4 regions of the Cellulosimicrobium sp. SH8 genome follow, and region 2 is predicted to be linked to each of the others. Evidence: riboswitches for the same ligand, from Rfam matches in the RefSeq annotation. Region 2 holds a riboswitch; each other region holds the start of a gene.
The links. A riboswitch is a leader RNA that binds a small molecule or an ion and turns the genes downstream of it on or off. The one in region 2 is predicted to bind S-adenosylmethionine.
Positions count from the first base shown of each region.

Region 1: linked by a shared signal. The riboswitch ahead of NF338_RS03540 (LLM class flavin-dependent oxidoreductase) and the one ahead of NF338_RS01140 (methylenetetrahydrofolate reductase) in region 2 are both predicted to bind S-adenosylmethionine.
Region 3: linked by a shared signal. The riboswitch ahead of NF338_RS03415 (NADPH-dependent FMN reductase) and the one ahead of NF338_RS01140 (methylenetetrahydrofolate reductase) in region 2 are both predicted to bind S-adenosylmethionine.
Region 4: linked by a shared signal. The riboswitch ahead of NF338_RS03660 (aminotransferase class V-fold PLP-dependent enzyme) and the one ahead of NF338_RS01140 (methylenetetrahydrofolate reductase) in region 2 are both predicted to bind S-adenosylmethionine.

Region 1 is NZ_JAMXMH010000002.1:178,499-182,701, forward strand. It holds gene NF338_RS03535 (NtaA/DmoA family FMN-dependent monooxygenase) at 1-939, opposite strand, end outside; gene NF338_RS03540 (LLM class flavin-dependent oxidoreductase) at 959-2,113, opposite strand; SAM riboswitch class IV at 2,458-2,567, opposite strand; gene NF338_RS03545 (TetR/AcrR family transcriptional regulator) at 2,740-3,462, shown strand; gene NF338_RS03550 (MMPL family transporter) at 3,553-4,203, shown strand, end outside.
Region 2 is NZ_JAMXMH010000001.1:258,557-262,759, reverse strand. It holds gene NF338_RS01155 (hypothetical protein) at 1-110, shown strand, start outside; gene NF338_RS01150 (cation acetate symporter) at 107-1,630, shown strand; gene NF338_RS01145 (hypothetical protein) at 1,700-1,963, opposite strand; SAM riboswitch class I at 2,112-2,214, shown strand; gene NF338_RS01140 (methylenetetrahydrofolate reductase) at 2,378-3,373, shown strand; gene metE (5-methyltetrahydropteroyltriglutamate--homocysteine S-methyltransferase) at 3,406-4,203, shown strand, end outside.
Region 3 is NZ_JAMXMH010000002.1:150,393-154,595, reverse strand. It holds gene NF338_RS03425 (hypothetical protein) at 115-519, shown strand; gene NF338_RS03420 (flavin reductase family protein) at 620-1,189, opposite strand; gene NF338_RS03415 (NADPH-dependent FMN reductase) at 1,186-1,785, opposite strand; SAM riboswitch class IV at 1,806-1,939, opposite strand; gene gdhA (NADP-specific glutamate dehydrogenase) at 2,180-3,517, shown strand; gene NF338_RS03405 (copper homeostasis protein CutC) at 3,600-4,203, shown strand, end outside.
Region 4 is NZ_JAMXMH010000002.1:206,743-210,945, forward strand. It holds gene NF338_RS03650 (CsbD family protein) at 1-65, shown strand, start outside; gene NF338_RS03655 (GNAT family N-acetyltransferase) at 175-822, opposite strand; gene NF338_RS03660 (aminotransferase class V-fold PLP-dependent enzyme) at 937-2,373, opposite strand; SAM riboswitch class IV at 2,409-2,524, opposite strand; gene NF338_RS03665 (hypothetical protein) at 2,570-2,797, opposite strand; gene NF338_RS03670 (rhodanese-like domain-containing protein) at 3,225-3,704, shown strand; gene NF338_RS03675 (O-succinylhomoserine sulfhydrylase) at 3,701-4,203, shown strand, end outside.

The DNA.
Region 1 (4,203 bases), on a different contig from region 2:
GTCGCGGCCCCAGACCTGCTCGAGGAACGCGATCGCCGTCGGGCCCGACACCTGCTGGAGCCGGATCTCCCGCGCGCGCTCCTCCGCCTCGGCGGGCGTGTCACCCAGCACGACGACGGTCGCGGGCAGGATCTTCAGGGAGTCGCGGTCGCGCCCGTGGGCGGCGAGGCGGCCCTTGACGTCGTCGTAGAACGCGCGCCCGGCGTCGAAGGTCGAGTGCGCGGAGAAGACGACGTCGGCGGTCCGGGCGGCGAAGTCGCGGCCGTCGGCGGAGTCGCCCGCCTGGAACAGGACGGGGTGGCCCTGCGGTCCGCGCGGCGTCTCGAACAGCCCGACGACGTCCGCGTACGCACCGTGGTGCGCGACCGGGCGCACCGCGCCGGGCCGCAGGAACTCGCCCGCGATCCGGTCGGCCAGGACCGCGTCGTCGTCCCACGAGTCCCACAGGGCGCGCGCGACCTCGACGACCTCTGCTGCCCGGGCGTAGCGCTCCGGGTACGGGAGGTAGCCGCCGCGGCGGAAGTTGGCACCCGTGAAGGCGTCGGGGCTCGTCACCAGGTTCCAGGCCGCGCGGCCCTCGGAGAGGAGGTCGAGCGTCGCGAACTGCTTCGCGAGCTCCCACGGCTCGTTGAACGTCGTGTTGATCGTGCCCGCGAGGCCGAGGCGGTCCGTGACGGCCGCGAGCGCGGCGAGCACGGGCAGCGTGTCGGGGCGGCCCACGACGTCGAGGTCGTGGATGCGGCCCTTGTGCTCGCGCAGGCGCAGGCCCTCCGCGAGGAAGAAGAAGTCGAGCTTCGCGTCCTCGGCACGGCGGGCGAGGTGCTCGAACGAGGCGAAGTCGATCTGGCTGCGCGAGCGGGGGTCGCTCCAGACGGTGGTGTTGTTGACGCCCGGGAAGTGGGCGCCGAGGTGGATCTGCTTGCGGGGGTGCGTGCTCATGTCGTGGGTCCGTCCGGGGTCAGGCGATCGCCGCGTAGCGGTTGGCGGGGAGCGGGAGGCCGAGCGTGTCGCGCAGCGTCGTCCCGGGGTAGGCGGTGCGGAACAGGCCCGCGCCCTGCAGGAGCGGCACCACGCCGTCGACGATCGCGTCGAGGTCCGTGCTCAGGGACGACGGCCGCAGGAGGAAGCCGTCGGCCGCGCCGGCGTGCACCCACTCCTCGACGGTGACCGCGAGGTCCCGCGCCGTGCCGACGTGCGTGAGCGAGTCGGTGTCCCACGAGACGCCCTCGAGGTCCTCGAGCAGGTCGAGGCGGGCCTGGGCGCTCGCGCGCGTGTCGCCGATGACGGCGTACGCGTCCACGAAGACTCGCAGCGCGTCGGGGTCGCGACCGGCGTCGGCGGCGGCGGCGCGCACCTGCGTCCGCAGGGCGACGGCCTCGTCGCGCGTCGCCGCGCGCACCCGCACGACGTCGGCCCGGCGGGCCGCGAGGTCGAGCGACGCGGGCGTGCCCGCCCGGACGACGACGGGCGGCTGGCCCTGCGGCGGGCGCGGCGTGATCGACGGCCCCTTGACCGCGAACCGGATGCCCTCGTGGTCGACGTAGTGGAGCTTCTCGCGGTCCACGAACCGGCCCGTCGCGACGTCGCGGATCTCGGCGTCGTCCTCCCACGAGTCCCACAGACGCGTGACGACCTCGACGGCCTCGTCCGCCTCGGCGACGGCGTCGGGCTCGTCCTGCGCGCCCTTGCGCCCGAACGCCGCGGCTTCCGCCGGCGTGGTGGACCACCCGACCTGCCACCCGGCGCGGCCCGCGCTCACGTGGTCGATCGTCGCGATCGCCTTGGACACGTGGAACGGCTCGGTGTGCGTGGTGGTGACCGTCGGGACGAGGCCGATCCCCGCGCTGCGGGGCGCGAGGCGGGAGGCGACGAGCGCGGCGTCGAGCCGGCCGCGCACGGACCCGTTGCGGCCCGGCTGGAGGGTGAACGCGTCGTCCAGCGTGACGAGGTCGAGCAGGCCGCGCTGGGCCGTGGCCACGAGCTCGACGAGGCGCTTGGCGTCGAACAGGCGCTGGGCCTGTGAGCCCACGGTCCGCCAGGCGGCGGGGTGCGCGCCGGCGTCGGTGAGGTCGACGCCGAGGTGGAGGGTGCGGGCAGGGCGGGGGTCGGACATCGCGAGGATCCGTTCTCAGTTGAGCCGACGGCGCGCTCAGGGCGCGGCGGGGTGCCGGAAGGTGGGCAGGGCGGTCCGGCCGCGCGCGGCGGCAGGACGGGGCTGGGGAAGCCGGGAGGGACCCGGACCGCGCGCGGGTGGCGCGGGTGTCAGAGGCGGGTCGTCGTCAGCGACAACAGGCGACGCGCGCGGGACCCGTGGCCCCGAGGGCGAGGGCGCCGAGGCCGCCCGCGAACGGACAGGGGCACGTCGACGCGTGCGCGGTGCTCACCGCGGTGCTCGACATTCGCCGATCCATCGTCCGTCTCCTTCGTGCCCGTCGCCGGGCTCCGCGTCGTTGCCCCGCACCGCGCGTGGTCCGCGCGACGCGGGACCTGGTCCTCACCCGGGGCACCCCACCGCGCGGGAGGGTTGCCGTCCGACGAGCCGGGGCTTGGCGTCGGAGCTCATGACCATGTCCTGTGACCGGGGTGCGACGACCTCGGTTGCGCGGGAACTTACGAGCGGCCACCGCGGGGTGTCAACGCGCCGTGGAGACCTTCCCACATACTGGACTCAATCGGTCAACTTTGAGCCGATCGGGGCTCTGTTTGCACCGAGTGCATCAATGCACTTAGTGTCAACAGGTGCCCCTTCCCTCCGCGACCGAGCCGTCGGACGTGCCCGTGACGGACCCGACGACAGGCTCACCGACAGGCTCTGCGGCTGGCTCCCCGACCAGCCCCACGACCGACCGCCGCGCCGCGCTGCGCGCGCGTCACCGCCGCGCGATCGTCGATGCCGCCGCGTCGCTCATGGAGGAGAACGGGGGCGCCCGGTTCACGGTCGACGAGCTGGCCGCACGCGCCGACGTCGCGCGGCGCACGATCTTCAACCACTTCGCGTCGCTCGACGACGTGGTGGTCGAGGTGTGCGAGGACGTGCTGGGCACGGTGGTCGACGCGCTCGGGGCGAGCGCCGCGGACCCCGGCACCGACCGCACGACCCCGCTCGACGACCTCACCGCCGCGCTCCGCGGCACCGACCTCGTCGGCCCGATGGCTTACCTCACGCGCGCCCTCGGCGGCACCGCGACCGAGCCCACCCCGCGCGTCACGACGATGGTCGTGCGCACGTTCACCCACCTCGCCGAGCGCCTGGTCGCCGAGACCACGCGGCGGCACCCCGACGTCGACCCGCTCGAGATCGAGATGCTCGTCGGCGCGCTCATGGCCGGGGTCCTGGTGATCCAGCGCCGCTGGTGGGCCGCGACCGGCGCCGCCGACGACGACGCCTCGCGCCGCGTGTGGGCGGACCTCCTCGACCGTCTCGTCGCGCGCATGCGCTCAGGCTGGGAGATCCCCGCCTGACGCCTCCCGCCCCTCACCTCGCTGACCGCCACCGGACCGCACGCCGCACCGCCCACCGGACCACCCCGGACTCCCCACCGAAGGACCCTCATGGCTGAACTCCTCTACCGCCTCGGGCGTGCCAGCGCGCGCCGCGCGCGGACCGTCCTCGCCGCGTGGCTCGCGGTGCTCGTGCTCGCGGGGGCGGCGTTCGTCGCGTTCGGCGGCTCGCTCGCGAGCAGCTTCTCCATCCCCGGCACACCGACCGCCGAGGTCACCGAGCGCCTGCAGACGGCGCTCCCGGAGGCGTCGGGCGGAAGCGGCACCGTCGTCTTCGCCACGGAGGACGGCTCCGCGTTCACGCCCGAGCAGGAGGCGGAGATCTCCGACCGCCTCGCCGCGGCCGAGGACGTCGACGGCGTCGAGACGGCCGTCGACCCGTTCGCCACGCAGGCCGAGCTCGCGGACCAGCGTCAGCAGGTCGAGGACGGCCGCACCCAGATCGAGGCCGGGCGCACGCAGATCGAGGACGGTCGCACGCAGCTCGCCGCGGGCCAGGAGCAGATCGACGCCGCGCGGACCCAGCTCGACCAGGGCCAGACCCAGCTCGACGCGGCGCGCGCGCAGGCCGAGGCCGCGGGCGCGCTCGACCAGGCGGCGCCCCAGCTCGACGCGCAGCAGGCCGAGCTCGACGCCGGGCGCGCCGAGCTCGACGCCCAGGCCGCGGCGCTCGACAAGCAGGTGACCGCGCTGGAGGACCAG
Region 2 (4,203 bases):
TCGCGGCGGCGCGCAACGAGCGCCGGTACCGCGCGCTCGCCGAGGGATCGGTCGGGGCCACCGAGGCCGGCCCGGCGGAGGCAGGACCCGACGACGGCGGCGTCCCGTGAGCGCGTTGCCCCTCGTCGCGATCGGGCTGCTCCTGCTCGCGACCGGGCTCATCGGGTTCTACGGCCTGCGCATCTCGCGCACCACGAGCGACTTCTTCGTCGCGTCGCGCACGGTCCGGCCGGTGTGGAACGCGTCGGCGATCAGCGGCGAGTACCTGTCCGCGGGCACGTTCCTCGGCCTCTCGGGGCTCGTGCTGCTCTCCGGCGCCGAGGCGTTCTGGTTCCCCGTCGGGTACGCGGCCGGGTACCTGCTCGTCCTGCTGTTCGTCGCGGGCCCGCTCCGCCGCAGCGGTGCGTACACGATCCCCGACTTCGTCCACGCCCGGCTCGACTCCGTCGTCGCGCGCCGCGTCACCAGCGTGCTCGTGCTCGTCATCGGGTGGCTGTACGTCGTGCCGCAGCTCCACGGCGCGGCGCTCGTCATCACGAGCGCCGCGCCCGTCCCGCCGTGGGTCGGGTCGGTCGGGATCGCGGTCGTCGTGAGCGCGGTCGTCGCGGCGGGCGGCATGCGCTCCATCACGTTCGTCCAGGCGTTCCAGTTCTGGGTCAAGCTCACGGCGCTCGCGCTGCCCCTCGTGTTCGTCCTCATGGCGCTCGGCGGGGCGTTCGAGCCTGGCGGCGCGATCGTCACGTTCGACCCCGCCGCCGTGTTCCCGCACGACGCCGGTCCCGGCGGCCTCGACGCCTACGCGACGGTGTCGCTCCTGCTCGCGCTGCTGCTCGGCACGACCGGCCTGCCGCACGTCCTCGTGCGCTTCTACACGTCGCCCGACGGCGGCTCCGCGCGCCGCACGACCGTCGTCGTGCTCGTCATGATCAGCGTGTTCTACATGGTGTCCAGCACGCTCGGGCTCGTCGCGCGGGTCGTCGCGCCCGACCTCGCGGCGCCCGGCGTCGCCGACACCGTGGTCCTCACCCTGCCGACCCGCCTCGTGCCCGGCCTCGGCGGCGAGCTGCTCGCCGCGCTCGTCGTCGCCGGGGCGTTCGCCGCGTTCCTCGGCACGTCGTCGGGGCTGGTCGTGGCGCTCGCCGGCGTCGTGAGCCAGGACCTGTTCGGCGGGACCGTGCGGTCGTTCCGCTGGTCCGCGGTCGCGTGCACGCTCATCCCGCTCGCGTTCGCGCTCGTCACCATCCCGCAGGGCCTCGTGACGAGCGTCGGGACGGTGTTCGTGTTCGCCGCCTCCGCGCTGTCGCCCGTGATCCTGCTCGGCGTGTGGTGGCGCCGCCTCACCGCGCGCGGCGCGGTGGCGGGGATGGTCGTGGGGTCCGTCCTGTGCGCGACGGCGCTGCTCGCCTCGTCCGCGCTCGTCGCCGCGGGCTACGGGACGGGCTCGTCCGGCACGACGGCGGACGGCGTCCCCGGCGTCGTGCGCGCCCTGCTCGCCCAGCCCGCGGCCTGGACCATCCCCCTCGCGACCGCGACCGTCGTCGTCGTGTCGCTCCTCGACCGCCACGGCCCGCCCCTGCGCACCGACCGGTTCCTCCGGCGTCTGCACGTCCCGGAGCTCCGCCGCCGCTGACGACGGCGTGGGGCCTGAAAGCTGTCGCGGAGAAGGCGTGAGATCTGCAGCGCAGGAGCCCTGACCCGGTCAGATCCAGCGCGCGCCGATCTCGTCGTGGAGCTGCTGCGTCTTCTGCACGCGCAGGACGCCGTCCTCGACCGCGGCCTCCAGCCCGACCTCCCGCGCGATCGCGACGATCGCGTCGCGCTGCTCCGGGTGGTCGTCGGCGTCGCCGCCGTCCCACAGCTCGAGCCACCGGTCGGTGGGGTCGTCGCTGCCGCAGTCGGCCCACACCCGGCAGATCCGGTCGAGCTCGTCCTGCGTCATCGGGCGGGTCGGGGTGGCGTACACGGCTGGGCTCCTGGGCTCGGTGTCGGTCGGAGGGGCGCGCCTCACCCTAGACGGGGGCCATCGCTCGGGGGTCGTGCCGACACGCGCTCCGTGCGTCTCACCTGGCGGGCGCGCTCGACCGCATGTCGGATGGGTCGTAGGATCGTGGCAACCATCCAGAGCGGTCGAGAGTCCTGGCTCGACGACACCGCAGCAACCCGCCGACGGAAGCCTCCCGAGGACAAAGGTGCTAACGCCAGGGTCGATGGAGCGACTAATGGTCTCAGAGGCATCCTTCGCGCACCGTCCGGGCAGCCCGTGCCCGACGGCGGTCGCGCACGCACGCACCCCGGACGAGGCGACGTCGTGAGCGTCGCGGACGCCGTCGGGCAGGCCCACGGCGGGGCGGCACGGCCGACGGTCTCGTTCGAGCTCATGCCCCCGCGCCGCCCGGACGCGGCGCCGAAGTTCTGGGAGACGGCACGGCGACTCGTCGCGACGCACCCCGACTTCGTCTCCGTGACGTACGGCGCCGCCGGGACCGACCGCGCGACCGCGCGCCAGGTCGTCGGCCGTCTGCTCCAGGGCACGCCGGTCCTGCCGATCGCGCACCTCACGTGCGTGGGGGCGTCGCGCGAGGACGTCGAGGAGGTCATCTCCGACTTCCTCGACGAGGGCGTGCGGAGCTTCCTCGCGCTGCGGGGCGACCCGCCGCGCGACCAGCCGGACTGGCAGCCCGCGCCCGACGGCGTGCGGTCGTCGACCGAGCTCGTCGCGCTGCTCCGCGAGGTCGAGGCGTCGCGCTGCGCGGCCGACCCGGCCGCGGCGCTGCGCGGCGCGGCGCGCCCGTTGACGATCGCCGTCGCGACGTTCTGCGACGGCAACCCCGCCGCCGGCACGACGCGCACGCAGGAGGTGCGCCGCCTGTGGCAGAAGCAGCAGGCCGGCGCGAGCTTCGCGATCACGCAGCTGTTCTACGACGCGTCGTCGTACACCGACTTCGTCGCCGAGGCCCGCGCGGCCGGCGTGACGATCCCCATCCTCGCCGGGCTGCTGCCCACGACGGAGCCCGCGCGGCTCCGCCGCGTCGAGGAGCTCACGGGCGTGCGCGCGCCCCAGCACCTGCTGGACGCGCTCGACGCCCTGCCCGACCCGGAGGCGCAGCACGCCTACGGGATCGCGTACTCGGTCGACCTCGCGCAGCGCGTCCTCGACGCGGGTGCGCCCGGTCTGCACGTGTACACGTTCAACAAGCACCGCGCCGCTCTTGACCTGCTCGAGGGTGTCCACCTCGGCGGCGGGTCGGCCGGGACGGGAGGCAGCGCCAGCGCTGCCGCCGCCCCGCTCGTCCCGGACCTGGCCAGCGGGCCGTGGGTCACCGGCACCTCCCTGCCCACGACGAGCGCCGCCACGCACGGCACGCCCGTCTGACCGGTCCTCCGGACCAGCAAGAGGTTTCGATCATGGCCACTTCCGTACCCTCCCCTACCCAGATTCAGGCCGCTTCGCGAGCCGATCTCCCTGTCGGTATCGTCCTCGGCTACCCCCGCATCGGGCGTCGCCGCGAGCTCAAGAAGGCCGTCGAGGCGTTCTGGGCCGGGCGCACGAGCGCCGACGAGCTCGAGGCCACGGCCCGCGAGCTGCGCCTCGCGACCGTGCGCCGGCTCGTCGAACTCGGCCTCGGTGCCGACGACGCGTCGGTCCCCGGCTCGTTCTCCTTCTACGACCAGGTGCTCGACGTCGCCGCCTCCCTCGGGGCGGTCCCGTCGCGGTTCGCGTCGCTCCTCGGCACCGGCCAGGACGGCACCGGTCGCCTCGACCTCGCGGGCTACTTCACCGTCGCGCGCGGCCAGGGCGACGACGCCCCGCTCGAGATGACCAAGTGGTTCGACACGAACTACCACTACCTCGTGCCCGAGATCGGCCCGGACACCCCGATCCGGTTCGTCGACGACCGCGTCGTGCGCGAGTTCGTCGAGGCGAAGGAGGCGGGCGTCGTGACGCGGCCCGTCGTCGTCGGGCCGGTGACGTTCCTCGCGCTCTCCAAGGCCGCCGACGACGCCCCCGCGGGCTACTCGCCGCTCGACCGCCTGGACGACGTCGTCGCCGCCTACGCCGACCTGCTGCGCGCGCTCGCCGCGGCCGGCGCCCCGTGGGTCCAGCTCGACGAGCCGATCCTCGTCACCGACTCGGTCGACGTGCCGTTCACGGAGCTCGCGGCAGCGGTGGAGTCGGCCTACCGCACCCTCGCGACCGACCTC
Region 3 (4,203 bases), on a different contig from region 2:
TGGTACGGCGGCAGCGCCGTCCGGGGGATGGTGAGCGCGACCCATGGCTCACGGCGTCGTGCGGACCTAGACTGGAGAGGTCCGGTGGGTCTCCCCGCGCAGAGGTCGGCTCCGATGTCGTGGCTGCTGATGGTCTGGTGCGCGACGGCGTGCACGGTCGCCGCCGCGTGGTGGGTGCTGCGCCGCGCCGGACGGCCCCCGAGCCACCGGACGACCAGCCGACCGCACCTGCTGCGGCGCCGCCCGTCGGCCCCCGACCCGCTCGCGACGCTCGCGCTCCAGGTCCGGCTGAGCGAGCTCGCGGCGGAGATGCGGCGCATCGAGGCGGACCCGGACGTCTACGCCCGTGCCCACCACTATCTCGCGGTCCAGGGCGCCTACGACGCGCTGCTCCGGGAGGCGTGCCGGCTCACCGGGCTCTCGGTCGAGGACGCCCCGCTGCGGGCCGGGTTCCGCACGGGCGACGACGAGCGCTTCCGCGAGGAGCTCGAGCTCAGCGCGCGCGGCTGGAGCTGGTGACCGGTCCACCCGTGCGGGGCGGCGCGGGACGGGCGAGGGGCCCGACGGCGGTGCGTCCGCCGTCGGGCCCTTCGCCCGTGGTGCGCCCGCAGCGTGCGGGTCAGAGCGCCGAGTGGTCCCCGATCCGGTGGTAGGTGCGGTCGTGGTAGACGAGGGGCGACGCCGTGTCGGTCGCCCCACGCAGCGGGCCGGTGTCCGTGCCGACGCTCGACGCGAGCGCCCGCAGCGAGACGAGGTAGGAGTCGCCCACCGGCGTGCGCTGGACCACGCGGCCCCGGACCCACGAGAGGGCCCCGTCGATGACGGGTTCCCCGGTGCCGAGGCGCGACCAGCCGCCGTCGGCGAACCGGTCGATGCCGCTCGTCGCGAAGCGTGCCGAGACGTCGTCCTGATGGTCGGCGAGGAAGCTCACCGTGAGCGTGCGTGCCGCGGAGACCGCGGGCCACGACGACGACGTCGACGCGAGCGAGAACGCGAGCAGCGGGGGCGCGGCCGAGACGGAGATGACCGACGTCGCGGTGAACCCGACGAGGCGGCCGTCGTGCTCGAGCGCGATCACGGCGACCCCGGCGGGGTGGCCGCGGAACACGGACTTGTACTCGTCGGGGGAGAGCTGCGGCTCGTCCTGCTCTGCCAGGAGGGCCTCCAGGTGGGTGAGCTCGGCGGTCATCGGGCCACCCCCGCGAACGCGTCGGCGACGGCCTGGTCGGCGGGCGGCGGGTCGCCGCCGTCCACCCCGGGGAGCGGCGTCGCGGCGCGGCGCAGCGCGCCGCCCTCGCGGGCGAGCCACGCGTCCACGACCGGCCCCAGGTCCGCGAGCTGCGGCTCGGTGACCGTGAGGGAGCGGGTCGGGACGACGGCGCCGAGCTCGACGAGCACGGGCCGCAGGTGCACCTCGCCGACGAGCGCGTGGGCGGGGTTGCCGGACACGACGAGCGGCACGACGACGACGCCCGCGAGCCCGTCCGGGCCGTAGAGGTCGAGGAACGCCTTGAGGAGCCCGGTGTACGAGGCCTTGTAGACCGGTGTCGCCACGACGGCCACGGTCGCCGCGGCCAGCCGGTCGCGGGCGGCGTCCGCGCTGGGGTGCTCGGGGCCGAGGATCTCGCTGCCGAACGCCGCGAGGTCGATCGTCGAGACGTCGGTCGTGCCGAGGAGGGCGGCGACGCGGTGCGCCACGGTCTCGGCAGCCCCCAGCGTCCGCGAGCCGGGTCGCGGGTTGCCGGAGACGGCGAGGACCGTCGGGGAGAGGGAGCGGTGGGTCATGTGTACCTCGCAGTAGTCGTCGATCACGCTTGCCGCGCGGCCGTCCCGCGGGTGCGGGGCCGGTCGCGCGCGGCCTGGTCATCTCCCGGAGCACCCCGCCGTGACAGGGGGTTGCCGACCAGCGAGCCGGGGCTTGGCGCTGGTGCTCGTGACCTGGGGACGGGTATAGCAACGGCTTCACGAAAACCGCACCAGATCGATCGGGTTTCTCAGTGGGTGGACGGTTGTGTCGTCCGCAGTGCGCTCCTGGCGGGCTCGGGCCACGCCCTGGGCCGCGCACCGGACCTCCGGCGCGCCGTCCCCGGGTGCGCAGGGAGTGAGACGGCGGTACGGGAACTTCTGGCACAGGCGTACCGTCAGCAGGAGTTTCCGCGAGTCCAGACGAGGAGAGCCCATGGACAGCCGACTGCAGTCCGTCTACGACGAGGTCCTGCGTCGCAACCCCGGCGAGGCCGAGTTCCACCAGGCCGTGCGCGAGGTCTTCGACTCGCTCGGCCCGGTGCTGCGCAAGCACCCGCGCTACGTCGAGGCGGCCGTCCTCGAGCGCGTGTGCGAGCCCGAGCGCCAGATCATCTTCCGGGTCCCGTGGGTGGACGACTCGGGCCGCGTGCAGATCAACCGCGGCTTCCGGGTCGAGTTCAACTCGGCGCTCGGCCCGTACAAGGGCGGCCTGCGGTTCCACCCGTCGGTCTACCTCGGGATCGTCAAGTTCCTCGGCTTCGAGCAGATCTTCAAGAACTCGCTCACCGGCATGCCGATCGGCGGCGGCAAGGGCGGGTCGGACTTCGACCCCCGCGGCCGCTCCGACGGCGAGGTCATGCGGTTCTGCCAGTCGTTCATGACCGAGCTGTACCGGCACATCGGCGAGAACACCGACGTCCCGGCCGGCGACATCGGTGTGGGCGGACGCGAGATCGGCTACCTGTTCGGGCAGTACAAGCGGATCACCAACCGCTACGAGTCCGGCGTCCTCACGGGCAAGGGCATCTCGTGGGGCGGGTCCCTCGTGCGCACGGAGGCCACCGGGTACGGCACCGTGCTCTTCGCGCAGAGCATGCTCGCCACGCGCGGGCAGGACCTCGACGGTCGGCGCGTCGTCGTCTCCGGCTCGGGCAACGTCGCGACCTACGCGACCGCCAAGGCCCAGCAGCTCGGTGCGAACGTCGTGGCGTTCTCCGACTCCTCCGGCTACGTCGTCGACGAGGCCGGCGTGGACCTCGACCTGCTCCGCCAGGTCAAGGAGGTCGAGCGCGGCCGCGTCGCCGACTACGCGGCCCGCCGCCCGGGTGCGCGCGTCGTCACCGACGGCTCCATCTGGGACGTGCCGTGCGACGTCGCGCTCCCGTGCGCGACGCAGAACGAGCTCGACGAGAGCGCGGCCAAGCAGCTCGTCGCGAACGGCGTCGTCGCGGTCGCCGAGGGCGCCAACATGCCCACGACGCCCTCCGCCGTCGCGCTCCTGCAGGAGGCAGGCGTGCTCTTCGCGCCCGGCAAGGCCGCGAACGCCGGCGGCGTCGCGACCTCGGCGCTCGAGATGCAGCAGAACGCGTCGCGCGACGCGTGGTCGTTCGAGTACACGGAGGAGCGGCTCGCGCAGATCATGGCGGGCATCCACGACCGGTGCGTCGAGACCGCCGACGAGTACGGCGCGCCCGGCAACTACGTGCTCGGCGCCAACGTCGCCGGCTTCACCAAGGTCGCCGACGCGATCCTCGCGCTCGGCGTCATCTGACCGTCGTCTACCCTGGCCGACGGCCGCCGTCGCGCACGCAGCGCGACGTGACGGCCGCCGGACCGGACGACGGGAGAACGCAGTGACGACCACCGACCCCGAGGGCCCCGCCGCGCGCGCGGGCCGCGACGTCGTGCTCGAGCTCGCGGTGCAGGACCCGGAGGGCGTCCGGGTGGCCGCCGCCGTGGACGCTCGGCGGGTCGAGCTGTGCGTCGGCCTGGGCGCGACGGGCGGGCTCACGCCGAGCGCCGGGCTCGTGGAGGCGGCGGTCGTGGCCGCTGCCGACGCTGCGAACGGCGGTCCCGCCGTCGAGGTGCACGTCCTCGTGCGACCGCGCCCGGGCGGGTTCGTCCTCTCGGCCGCCGACCTCGACGTGCAGGTCCGCGACGTCCGGGCCGCGGTCGCGGCGGGTGCGGCGGGCGTCGTGGTCGGGGCGTTGACCCCGGACGGCCTCGTGGACACCCCCGCCGTGCGCGCCCTCGTCGAGGCCGCAGACGGCCGCGAGGTGACGTTCCACCGCGCGGTCGACGTCGTCGCGGACCCGCTGGCGGCCCTCGACGCGCTCGCCGCCGCCGGGGTGGTCCGCGTGCTCACGTCGGGCGGTGCGGCGCGCAGCATCGACGGCGTCGAGCGCCTGCGGGCCATGGCGGCGCACGCCCGCGGACCCCTGGGCGGCCGCGTCCAGG
Region 4 (4,203 bases), on a different contig from region 2:
AGGACCAGGCGAAGGCCGACATCAAGCAGGCGGGCGACGACGTCAAGGACGCGTTCGACCGCTAGTCCCTGCCCCTGATCTGCTCGCGAGGGCTCCGCTCCGGCGGGGCCCTCGTGGCGTGCCGGGTCCGCGCGGTCCCGGTCCGCCGTCCGGCCCGGGTCTCCGGCGACGGGCCTACGACGCGGCGAGCGGCAGCGGGGCCACCGGGTGCGCGGGGGCGAGCACGGGCACGACGCGCGGGGCGTTGATCCGCTCCAGGAGGCCGACCTCGACGGTGGGCCACTCGGGCGCCAGGATCGAGAACATCACGGAGTCGGCGCGCGTCCCGTCGGGCGCGGTGCGGTGGCCGCGCATGACGCCCTCCTCGTACGCCCCGAGGCGGCGCATGGCCCCGAGCGAGCGGGTGTTGCGCGTGTCGACGCGGAAGCCGACGCGGTGCACGTCCCACGTCTCGAACGCATGCCGCAGCAGCAGCCACTTGGTCACGGGGTTGACGAGGCTCCCCCAGGTCGAGCGGGCGTAGAACGTCCGGCCCACCTCCACCCGGCGGTCGACGAGCGACAGGTCGCGGAACGCCGTGCTGCCGAGCACGTCGCCCGGAGCCCCGTCGGGTCCTGCGGCGCGCACGACGAAGCCCGTCAGGTCGGGTGCGGCGCGCGTCGCGGCCACCAGCTCGGCCATCCCCGCGACCCCGAAGGGCATGGGGATGCTCATGCCTGACCACATCGCCTCGTCGACGAGGCCGGCCAGTGTCTCAGCGTGCTCCAGGGCCAGCGGTTCCAGGCGGAATCCGTGCCCCGAGAGGACGACGTCGTGCAGCACAGCGCATATCAGAGCACACGCGGACGACGCCGCCAAGAGGGTTCGGCGACGCGGTGGACAACGCTCGTCGACGGCCCGGTGAACGGCTGTCCCGGCGGTCCCGCCGGCGCCGGGTCAGACGGCGGGGCCGCACCCCGCGGCGTCGGCGAGGAAGCCCGCCGCGGCGGTGGCGAAGAGGCCCTCCAGACCGGAGCCCGCGGGCACCGGGCGCGGGTCGTCGGCGACGGCCCAGCAGCCGTCGACGACCTCGTACCGCGTCGTCGGCCCCTGCTCCACGTACGACCGCACGGCCTCGACGAGCCGGACGACGTCCGCGCCCGTCGTCCCGACGCCGACGGACGCGCGGATCGCGCCCGCGTCGTACCCGAGGCGCGCGAGCAGCGGGTGCGCGCAGAACCGGCCGTCGCGCACGCCGATGCCGTGCTCGGCGGAGAGGTACGCCGCGACGAGGCCGGGGTCGTGACCCTCGACGGAGAAGGTGACGACGCCGACCGGGTCGACGGCGTCGTCCCAGACCCGCACGACGCGCACGCCCGGGACCGCCTCGAGGCCCTCGACGAGGGCGGCGCGGAGCGTCGCCTCGTGGGCGTGGAGGTCGGCCGGGTCGAGCGCGGCGAGCGCGTCGCACGCGGCCGCGAGCGCCGCGGCGCCCACCACGTTGGGCGACCCGGCCTCGTGGCGCGCGGGCGCCGTCTGCCACTGCGTCCCGGTCACCGCGACCTGGCGGACCGCGCCGCCGCCGGCGAGGTACGGCGTGCCCGCGTCGAGCCAGTCGCGACGGCCCACGAGCGCGCCCGCGCCGAACGGCGCGTACGTCTTGTGGCCGGAGAACGCGACGTAGTCGACCCCGGAGTCCGCGAGGGAGAACCCGCGGTGCGGGACGAGCTGGGCGCCGTCGAGGACGACGCGCGCCCCGGCGTCGTGCGCGACCCGCACGACGTCCGCGACGGGCAGCGACTCGCCCGTGACGTTCGACGCGCCGGTCACGGCGACCAGGGCGTACGGGAAGCGCGCGAGCTCGGTGCGCAGGCCGGACAGCGTCTCCGCGACGGACGCGCCGCCGGCGAGGACCGTCGCACCGCCCGCGCGCTGCCACGGCAGCAGGTTCGCGTGGTGCTCGACGTCGAGGACGAGCACGCGCCCGGGCGTCCCGTCCGCGTTGGCCGGGACGCATCCCGCGAGCAGGTTGAGCGAGTCGGTCGTGTTGCGCGTGACGACCGTGACGTCGTCCTCGCGTGCACCGACGAAGGCGCCGATCGTGCGGCGCGACGCCTCGTAGAGCGCCGTGGAGACCTGCGACAGGTAGCCCGCGCCGCGGTGCACGCTCGCGTAGAGCGGCAGCACCTCGGTCACGCGGTCCGCGACGGAGCGCAGGGCCGGGGCCGAGGCCGCGACGTCGAGGTTCGCGTAGGGGACGCTGCGGCCGTCGACGAGCGGCACGAGCGTGTCCGCGCCGACGACGGGCAGGAGCGCGGGCGCGTCGGCGACCGCCGAAAGGTCAGGCGCCGTCGAGAGGTCGGGCGGACACGAGACGTCGGCGAGAGCAGTCATGGCACAGTCCTCCGAGGGCAGTCCGGGGACCGTGATCCCCGCGCTTGCCGCGCGCCGGTCGGCGTGCGGCCTGGTCGTCACCCGGGGCACCCCGCCGCGAGAGGAGGGTTGCCGGCCAGCAAACCGGGGTTTCACGCTGGCACTCATGACCTGCGTCCCAGGATGTGCGCGGGGGACGGGGCGTGTCAACCGGTGGTCAGCGCGTCTCGGATGGCGGGACGCAGTCCACGGGCAGGTCGAGACGCCAGCCGGACTCGTCGACCTCGAACGCGTCGAGCACCTCGCCGGTGCGCGCGTCGAGCACGACGACGGAGTCGGGCGGCCACTCGGCCGGATCGCCCGGCGGCGCCCGCGGAGGACGCCGGAGCCTCGCACCGTTCGTGTGGGCCTCGACGACCTCACCGGTGCGGGTGCTCGCCAGCACGACCTCCGGGTGCGCGTCGGCGTAGGCGTCGCACGCCTCGCCGTTGCCGTCCGAGCTCCACCACCCCCCGCGGCCCGTCGTCGCCGTCGGGCGCCGTCCACAGCAGGACGACACCCGCCGCGACCACTCCGGCGACCACGGCCGCGCCCACCGCCCGTCCGCGTGCGATCCGCATCGATCCCCCTGCCTGCCGGGACCCCCGCCCGGCCGCACGGCCACGCTAGCGCGACCGGCCGACGTCGGGCACCGCCGCCCTGGGCCGCTCGGCGAGACGGGCGTTCCGCGCGCCGGACGCGTGGCGTACGATCCGTGCCAACCATCCGGAGCGGCCGAGTGACGTGGCACGTCGACGCCGCAGCAACCCCCCGGTCCGTCGCGAGGCGGCCGGGCGCAGGGTGCTACTGCCACGATCGATGGAGGAGGACTCATGAGCGACCAGTCCCAGCAGACGTCGGCCGTACCCGACGCGCGACCCGCCGTCGGCTACGCCGGCGACATCACCCCCCAGCAGGCGTGGGACCTGCTGACGAGCGACGAGCGCGCGGTGCTCGTCGACGTCCGCACCGAGGGCGAGTGGCGCACCATCGGGGTGCCCGACGCCACGGACCTCGGCCGCGACGTCGTGTTCGACGAGTGGGTGACCCCGGCCGGGCCCAACCCGCGCTTCGTGGACCAGCTCGTCGAGGCGGGTCTCGCCCCCGGCGACGAGCGTCCCGTCGTGTTCCTGTGCCGCTCGGGCCAGCGGTCGATCGGCGCCGCGCGCGCGGCCACGGCCGCCGGGCTCGGGCCGTCGTACAACGTGCTCGAGGGCTTCGAGGGCGCCCAGGGGTTCTCCGGCCTGCGCGACGTCGAGGGCTGGAAGGTCCGCGGACTGCCCACCACGACGTTCGACGAGGCCGCCCGGTGAGCGCCGCGCAGCCCGGGAGCGTGCCCGGCGGCTCCGGCCGCAAGCCCCTGCCCGCGAGCGCGCGCCCCGCGACGCTCGCCGTGCGCGGCGGGCACCACCGCACGGAGTTCCAGGAGACGTCCGAGGCGCTGTTCCTCACGCAGGGCTACACGTACGACCGCGCCGCCGACGCCGAGGCCGCGTTCAAGGGCGAGCTCGACCGGTTCGTCTACTCGCGCTACGGCAACCCGACGGTGCACGCGTTCGAGGAGCGCCTGCGCCTGCTCGAGGGCGCCGAGGCGTGCTACGCGACGGCGTCCGGCATGTCCGCGGTGTTCACGTCGCTCGCCGCGCTCGTGGGCTCCGGGTCGCGGATCGTCGCGGCGCGCGCGCTGTTCGGGTCGAGCATCGTCATCTTCGACGAGATCTTCGCCAAGTGGGGCGTGCGGACCGACTACGTCGACGGGCACGTGCTCTCCCAGTGGGAGGAGGCGCTGTCCACGCCGGCGGACGTCGTGTT